Regions from separate parts of the Leuconostoc garlicum genome, predicted to be linked through region 2. Evidence: predicted binding sites of a transcription regulator. Region 2 holds the regulator's gene; the other holds the start of a gene.
What was found. Region 2 encodes HrcA, which represses chaperone genes, less so after heat shock. Its sites were predicted from a motif close to TTAGCACTCNNNNNNNNNGAGTGCTAA; they were not measured.
Positions count from the first base shown of each region.

Region 1: A9176_RS00300 (ATP-dependent Clp protease ATP-binding subunit) is a predicted target of HrcA. The motif match lies at 1,944-1,970, and genes of this name have one in related genera.

Region 1 is NZ_CP016329.1:54,731-59,175, reverse strand. Features, by position in the region: gene A9176_RS00300 (ATP-dependent Clp protease ATP-binding subunit) at 1-1,853, opposite strand, end outside; gene A9176_RS08785 (hypothetical protein) at 2,007-2,180, shown strand; gene A9176_RS00295 (rod shape-determining protein) at 2,281-3,288, shown strand; gene mreC (rod shape-determining protein MreC) at 3,363-4,220, shown strand; gene mreD (rod shape-determining protein MreD) at 4,220-4,445, shown strand, end outside.
Region 2 is NZ_CP016329.1:1,550,625-1,555,069, forward strand. Features, by position in the region: gene dnaK (molecular chaperone DnaK) at 1-570, opposite strand, end outside; gene grpE (nucleotide exchange factor GrpE) at 659-1,231, opposite strand; gene hrcA (heat-inducible transcriptional repressor HrcA) at 1,273-2,301, opposite strand; gene ribF (riboflavin biosynthesis protein RibF) at 2,424-3,374, opposite strand; gene truB (tRNA pseudouridine(55) synthase TruB) at 3,377-4,285, opposite strand; gene A9176_RS07890 (PTS sugar transporter subunit IIA) at 4,272-4,445, opposite strand, start outside.

The sequences.
Region 1 (4,445 bases), 170 kb from region 2:
ACGTGGAGTTGATTATCTGCCAAATTAGCGTTCATATCGGCTAACAGTAAGTCAACAATTGTTAAGAGATGGTCTTGCGTCAATTGATCGAATTCCACAATATCATCAAAACGATTTAAGAATTCAGGGCGGAAATAATTTTCCAAACGTTGGAGTAACTTGCTTTGGGCATCAACTTGGTTGAAGCCCATTGGCGTGTTCCCAGTATCTGTAGAACCAGCGTTTGACGTCATGATAATTACTGTATCTTTAAAGCTAACGACATGCCCTTGGGCATCGGTCAAACGACCATCATCCAAAATTTGTAAGAACATATTCATCACATCTGGATGTGCCTTTTCCACTTCGTCAATGAGAACGAGGGAATAAGGCCGACGACGGACTTGTTCGGTTAGTTGACCAGCTTCTTCATAGCCCACATAACCAGCAGGGGCACCAATCATTTTCGATACCGCATGCTTTTCCATATACTCTGACATATCAAAACGAATCAAAGCGTCTTTGCTGCCAAACATTTCTTTGGCCAATTGCTTGGCTAATTCAGTTTTACCAACGCCGGTTGGGCCGACAAAGAGGAATGACCCAATTGGGCGACCGGACTTGGTCAAACCAATACGATTACGACGAATAGCTTTCGCCACAGTTTGTACGGCCGCATCTTGACCAATGACATGGGCTGACAAATGCGCATCCAATTCACGGAGCTGGTTTGCTTCGTTATCTTTTAGGTCACCAACTGGAATATCAGTTTTATCTTCGATGATTGTTAAGATATCTTGTTCAGTGACAGCTTGTGGCTTAAACATTTCTGGGTGTGCTTCAACTTGTGCTTTTTGCGATTCGAGTTGGTTGACTTGATCACGCCAATAGCTAGCTTTCTCAAAGTTTTCTTGATCGATTGCTGCTTGTTTGAGCTTGTCGGCCGAGTCGATTTTGGCCTGAATCGCTTTAGGATCAGCAATTTTCATGGACAAATTCTTCCGTGAACCAGCTTCATCAATTAAATCAATCGCTTTGTCTGGCAAGAAACGTTCTGGTAAGTAGCGGTCCGATAAGGATACCGCGGCAGCAATTGCTTCATCTGTGTAGACAACATGGTGGTAATCTTCGTAACGTTGCTGAATCCCTTCTAAAATCTTAATGGTGGCAGCCATTGAAGGTTCGTTGACCTGTACGGGTTGGAACCGACGGGCAATCGCGCCATCTTTTTCAATTTTACGGTATTCATTTAAAGTCGTGGCGCCAATCAATTGGAATTCACCACGTGCCAAAGCGGGCTTTAGGATGTTACCAGCATCCATACCACCTTCGGCATTACCGGCACCCATGATTTCATGAACTTCGTCAATAAACAAAATGACGTCGTCATTATCGGCGACTTCTTGCATCAGTTGTCGCATCCGCGCTTCAAACTGACCACGCATTGCTGTGCCTTGCACGAGCGCAGACATGTCAAGTCGGATAATCTCTTTAGATTGCAATTTTTCAGAGACTTTATTGTGCACAATTGCTTGGGCGAGTCCTTCAACAACAGCTGTTTTACCAACACCTGGTTCCCCGATCAGCACAGGGTTATTTTTGGTACGACGATTTAATATCTCGATGGTGCGGGCGATTTCGCTATCACGACCGATAACTGGATCTAACTTACCGTCACGGGCTTGTTGTGTTAAATTAATTCCAAATTCGTCGAGTAGTGTTGGGCGATTATTTTGTTTATCTTTTTTATTTTTTTGTTGGGTGCCAAAGTTGGCTTGTTGACCATTTTGTGCGGCCTGCATTTGTTCATTCATGGCGCGCATCATATCATCAAAATTAATATTTCCAAATCCAAATGGGTCTTGTGATGCCATAATTACTAAGTGTACCGCTCAAATGCACGATACTTTCCTTTCTATAGCTTACTTCTAGTATACCAGGTCAAGATTAAATGACAATTAAATTTAGCACTCTTATTTAACGAGTGCTAAAATAAATTTGTTGTATAATGGACTAGAGGTGAAATTATGGATTATGAAACATTATTAAATGATTTACGTGACGGCAAAATTGATGAAATTGAGATTACGCCAGAAACTTTTCCGGCATTTCAACAAGTTTGGCGTGACTTCCCATCCCAAAATCGTATTCGTGGAATTGCGGGTAAAGGTGGGCATATTAAATATGTCCGCGCAAATTAATCGGCAACATCATTGTTTTTTATGCTACAATACTATAAGTTAAGCATAATTTAAGTCATGCGTATTTTCACAATAACAGGTACAAAAGAGGGGCAGCATAGTGGCATTTTCATTTGGACAACGAAACGTTGGTATCGATCTTGGTACAGCCAATACATATGTATATATTGAAGGACGCGGCATTGTTTTGCGTGAGCCGTCGGTGGTCGCACGTAACACACAGACGAATGAAGTCGTTGCAGTCGGATCAGAAGCCAAGGATATGCTTGGTCGGACACCCGCAAGTATTGCTGCTATTCGACCAATGCGTGATGGTGTGATTGCTGATTATGATACAACAGTTGCCATGATTCGTTATTATTTGCAAAAGGCATTGGGTGGTCGTATTGGGAAGCCCTACGTTACAATTGGGGTGCCTGCAGGTGTGACGGCTGTTGAACGCCGTGCGGTGATTGATGCCGCACGTGTAGCTGGTGCGCGTGATGCGTATGTCATTGAAGAACCATTTGCCGCTGCTGTTGGGGCTGGTTTGCCCGTCATGGATCCAACTGGTTCAATGGTTGTGGATATGGGTGGTGGTACAACGGATGTGGCCACGATTTCACTTGGTGGTATTGTCTCAAGTCGCTCAATTCGAATTGCTGGCGACAAGTTAGACGAAGCCATTGCCAATTTTGTGCGTAATAAGTATAACGTCACTATTGGTGAACCCACTGCGGAACGTTTGAAGATTGAAATTGGGGCAGCGTCACTTGAATTGGCACGCACATTGCCGGATGCATCAGTCCGTGGGCGTGATTTGTTGACAGGTTTGCCTAAGACAATTGATGTGACGGCGGAAGATGTGGCGTTGGCCATTCAAGAACCTGTTCAAGAAATTGTCGTTGCTATTCGTGAAACGTTAGAATCAACCCAACCCGAAATTGCCGCCGATGTCATTGACCATGGGATGGTCTTAACGGGTGGCGGTGCCTTCTTACGTGATTTTGATAAGATTATTCAAGAAGCAACAAAAGTGCCAGTCTTAATTGCGAATGAACCACTCGATGCAGTGGCCATTGGTACTGGTGAAGCGTTAAAGTCAATTGATGTGATGCGACAAGGGTAATCAGTTGTTGGCATATTGTACACTAGCGTAGCGCTTGCGCTGCGCTTTTATTTTTTAAACAAGGGGACAACAAAATGCGTAAAATTTTTTCATCTCGCGCAGTTGTAACAATTATTATTGCTTTTATTGTCATTGTTGGCTTAATTGCCGGATCAAACTGGTGGGCGAAACAGACCAATACACCGCCATTTATTCAACGTTTTAGCAATGATTTAGCAGGTGGTGTGAGTCGCGTGATTGCGGTACCGACAACAGCAATTGGTCGGACGGCTAATAGTATTGGCAACCTACTGAGTACATTTGAAGAAAATCGCGCTTTAAAGGCTAAAATTGATGAATTTGCACAAGATAAAGTGCGCTTACAAACTGTCGAGGAAGAAAATCGCGAGCTGAAAAAACAGTTGAAGTTGGAAGCGACCTTAACGGATTTCAAAACCGTTACAGCTGTGACCATTAGTCGGTCACCAACCACTTGGCAATCACAATTAGTGATTAACAAGGGGAGCAAATCTGGCTTGAAAAAAGGGATGCCCGTTTTGGCTGGTTCCGGTATTATTGGCCGTATTAGCGAAGTCAATACAACAAATGCCAAAGTGGCACTGATTTCTGATACTGGAGAAGATGCCAACCGCTTTGCCATCACTATTAAAGGCAATAAAGGGGATGTCAATGGGATTGTGACAGACTTTGACCGCGAAACGAACCAATTAATCATGGGACAAGTTACGTCGGATAATGAAATTAAAGCGGGTGATCTAGTAGAAACATCTGGTTTGGGTGGCGTGATTCCATCTGGTTTGTATGTTGGTAAAGTGGCGAAGGTCACCAAGGATGACTACGGTTTGTCAAAGCGAATTTATATTGAACCAGCGGCTGATTTAGGTAATATCACCACAGTAGTGGTGGCCGTATCAGAGATTGGAGCGCAATAATGGCTTTTTGGCAATTAACACGTTTGCGGGTGGTTTTCCCAGTCTTATTGATTTTTTTCCTGTTTGTAGATGGTGATTTAATGGCTGCCATGGGTGGTATTTTTACCGCTTTCCCATGGCATGTGTTACCAGTGTTAACGTTGATTTGGTTGTTTTATGCCATTCAATTTGATGCGGAAAATGAAGTGCCAATTTGGCTATATACCATTATTATTGGGGTGCTCT
Region 2 (4,445 bases):
CAAAACTTCAAAGACACCATCACCTAATTCAAGGATAGACACATCGAATGTACCACCACCCAAGTCGTAAACAAGGATCTTTTCATCCTTATCCAACTTGTCCAAACCATAAGCTAACGCAGCAGCTGTTGGTTCGTTAATGATACGTTCAACTTCAAGACCGGCAATCTTACCAGCATCCTTAGTTGCTTGACGTTGTGCATCGTTGAAGTAAGCAGGCACTGTGATAACAGCCTTTTCAACCTTTTCACCCAAGTAGTCTTCAGCATAACCCTTGATGTATTGCAAAATCATGGCTGAAATTTCTTGTGGTGTGTAGTCCTTGCCGTCAACGTTGATCTTGTAGCCAGCTTCACCCATGTGTGACTTAATTGAAATAATTGTGTCAGGGTTCGTGATGGCTTGACGCTTAGCCACGTCACCAACTTGTGTTTCGCCATTCTTAAATGACACAACAGATGGTGTTGTACGACCGCCGTCTGGGTTTGTGATGATCTTTGGTTCGCCACCTTCAAGGACGGCAACTGCTGAGTTTGTTGTTCCTAAATCAATACCGATAATCTTTGACATGAATTAATTCTTCCTTTACTTTTTTAATCTTTTATTTTTTAACTTTTTAAGGTGTGGTGCACACGCTGAATCACCATGACAATTGTTGTTATTTCGCCACGGCAACCATTGCTGGTCGAAGGACGCGATCTTGAATCATATAGCCTTTTTGCAAAACAGCGGCAATTTCATCAGACGCAACATCCTCTGAGGCAACACTTTGAATGGCTTGGTGCTTCGTTGGGTCAAATGCTTCCCCAACTTCACCCGTTGCTGAAATACCATTATCAGCTAAGGCTTGCACCAATGTCTTCAGTGTCATTTCAACACCTGTTTTAATTTGCTTTGTTACTGTATCATCTGCTTCAACTTGCAATGCGCGTTCAAGATTGTCAACCACTGGCAAAACTGCGCCGGCCAATTTCTGACCATCATACTTGCGCACATTTTGCACTTCGCGGGCATGACGTTGTTGAATATTTTGAATTTCCGCTTGTGAACGCAACAGCTTGTCTTCTAATTCCGCAACCTTAGCTTCAAGGTCTGCAATTTGACTTGCTTCTGAATTTTCTACTGGTGCTTCATCTTCTTGCAAAACATCAGTTTCTGCTTCGATTTGTTCCGTTACAGCTTCATCATCAACTGCGCCATCTTCTACAACGATTTCTTCGTCGTTCTTCATTGCTTCTTTCGCTTCATCTGCCACGTAAGTGACCTCCTAATTTATGTATATTCGAGCATCTTTTGGCTTAACGCTTCACCAAAGGCATCCATCAACAAGACGTTGCGCGCATAAGGCATCCGAATTGGGCCAAGCAATGCAATCACCCCATCCCCTTGATTTGGTACCTGAAAGGCACTCGTAATCAAGCTAAAGGATTGTAATAAGGGTTCATCGATTTCTTGCCCAATCTTAACTGTCACCTGATGTGGGACAGCTGTCGCCACACGTCGGATATCAGGTGCTGATGACAGAAACTCTAGCAAATGCTTCACTTTCTGTGTTTCATCAACATTTTCACCGAAATCCAACACGTTCAGTCGACCACCAATATGCACATTATCGCCAATCGATCGCGCTAAGACGTCGCCAAACAATTGCAAGAAGGCAGCTGGTGTCTTAATCACCCGATTCATTTGCGTTGGCAACTCATCTGATTGCATCAGTTGCAACACTTCCAAAATCGGATGGCCAATCATCTGATCATTGATATACTTAACCATACTATCTAACGATGATATCGCTAACTCGCGCGGTAATTTGAATGTCTGACTGGTCACTTTACCGTCACTGGTTACCAGCACGGCAATTAACTGATGATTCTCCAACGGCACCAAACGGAACCCCGACACTTTGATGTTTAACCCTTTTGGCTTCAAAATCAAAGCAGTTGCACCGGTTAATTCTGATAGCGTCCGCGCAGCTTCATCAAGCAAGTCATCAATTTCATGAAAAATCCCACGAAACGAATGCATCACCATCGCCACATCTTGCTGTGTTGCGGGACGTGTCGCCATGAGGTGATCGAGATAATAACGATAACCAGCACACGACGGTACCCGTCCCGCTGAAGTATGTAGTTTTTTAATCAGATCAGCTGACTCTAATGCAGCCATTTCATTACGAATTGTTGCGGAACTCACTTTAATATCAAGCTGTTCCTGCAAACTTTTCGACCCGACTGCTCGCGCAGTGTGTGTGTACTCGTAAATGATGGCGCTTAAAATTAATTTTTGTCTTTCTGTTAGCATGCCATCACCTCCGTTTTAGCACTCATAGATACCAACTGCTAACATCTATTATCATACACCCTTTCCGAAAAAAATGCAAGCATTTTAGCACTCTTTTTATTCGAGTGCCAAATAAAAAGCACTTAACGCTTGTTAAGTGCTTTAAAATACTGTCGTGTCGCCTGTTCATCGTGCTGTAACTGCGTGATTAAATCAGGTACCGACGTGAATTTGACTTCGCCGCGTAAGTAATGATGCCAAGCAACCGTCACCGCTTCCCCATAAATTTGTTGTTTGAAATCTAAAATGTTGATTTCAACAGTGATTGGTCGGGCATCACCAAATGTGACGTTTCGGCCGATACTTGCCATCCCTTGATACCACTGTCCAGCAATTTCAATCCCAACCACATAAACCCCAATACCAGGCAGCCATTCTAATTCTGGTGTTTGAATATTAGCCGTAGGGAAACCCAACTCACGTCCGCGTGCTTCACCATGAACAACTGTGCCAGTCGTTTGATAAACACGCCCTAACTGATGATTAACTGTTTGCATATCGCCAGCGTCTAACGCACGTCGGATTGCCGAAGAGCCTACTTTTTGGTGTGACTCTTCAAAAGGTGGTACCGTAATCACATCAAAGCGGTTGGCGGCGTACTGATCTAATACTTGCATATTGGCCGTCTGTTGATCACCACCATAGAGGTGATCAAACCCCGCAACCACAGTCATTGGTTGTAAGGGCAATAGCACCTCATCGACGAACTGCTGGGGCGCAAGTTGTGCCAATTGCGAGGTAAAGCGCATCACATACACGCGATCAACGCCCAGCGCTTCAAATAAGGCCACCTTTTGATCAAGTGGCGTTAAATAATGTAAGGGCTGCGTGAGGGTCTTAAACACCACAACTGGATGCGGATCATAAGTTAGGACCGCTAGCGGTACCCCTAACCGATCAGCTTCCGCTTTAGCTGCTTGTATCACTGCTTGATGACCCAAATGGACCCCATCAAAAAAGCCCATCGTCACCACTTGAGGTTGCGATGATTCAAAATTTTGAATTGGATAATGTAACGGAACGGTTTCTATCATAGTTATTCGTTTGTAAACACATAGCGTGATTGCCAGTGGTGTTCAGCAGCTTGATACGCATAAACTGCCTTTAATTCCCCTTGATAAGTTAACTGCAAATAAGTGTCGGCCGCTGGCCAGGTGGTGATTTTTTGCCCGTTTTTGACCGCAAACCACTCGTCATCCGTCAAAGCTTTCACCGGCCATGTCAACACCGTTTGAATGGGGACGACTAGCTTTAAGACATCTTCTCGTGGCAACGACGTGATCGTTTCTAATGGCGTTGCCGCTGACAAAGGCATCCCGCTCCCCATCGTTCGCGTTAAGCTGGTCATGGTCGCTGGGACTTCTAATTGCTTACCGGTGTCAACGGCCAGTGTCCGAATATACGTCCCTTTTGACACTGTTGCTTCAAAGTTAAATTTTTGCTGTTGTTGCTGATAACGCACTGCTGATGTCCGATGAAAATCATAAATCATGGCATCACGAACTGGTCGCGTCACAGTTTCACCTGCCCGTGCGTATTCATATAGACGTTTGCCGGCGACTTTAACAGCTGAAAACATCGGTGGTACTTGTTGAATTGGCCCGTTCAATTGCGCAATAGCCTGATCAATGGCTGCGTCCGTATAAGGCGTTGTAATCGGTTGTTCGGCTACCACGTCCCCGTCAAGGTCTTCAGTTTCCGTTGCAAAACCTAACGTAATTTCGCCGATATAACGTTTTGGTCGTGCTTGTAATTCATCAATTAGTTTGGTTGTTTTTCCCAAAGCGACAACTAAGACACCATCAACATTGGGATCTAACGTCCCAGCATGACCGACCTTTTTTTGACCGACAGCGCGCCTTACTTTGGCCACGACGTCAAATGACGTGACCCCTTTTGGTTTATTGACGACCAAGATGCCGTCAACTGGATTATTCTTTTGCATCGATTTCCTCTTGCGACCGCCAGATATTTTGTCCAGCATAAACTGCACCATAGCTGACAAATGGCGTCGCCTGCGCTTCAAATAAGACATACACGCGAACAGACTGATCGTGCTGACGAACTGAACCAATCAAATCGCCTGCGTGTAATTGTTGCCCCGC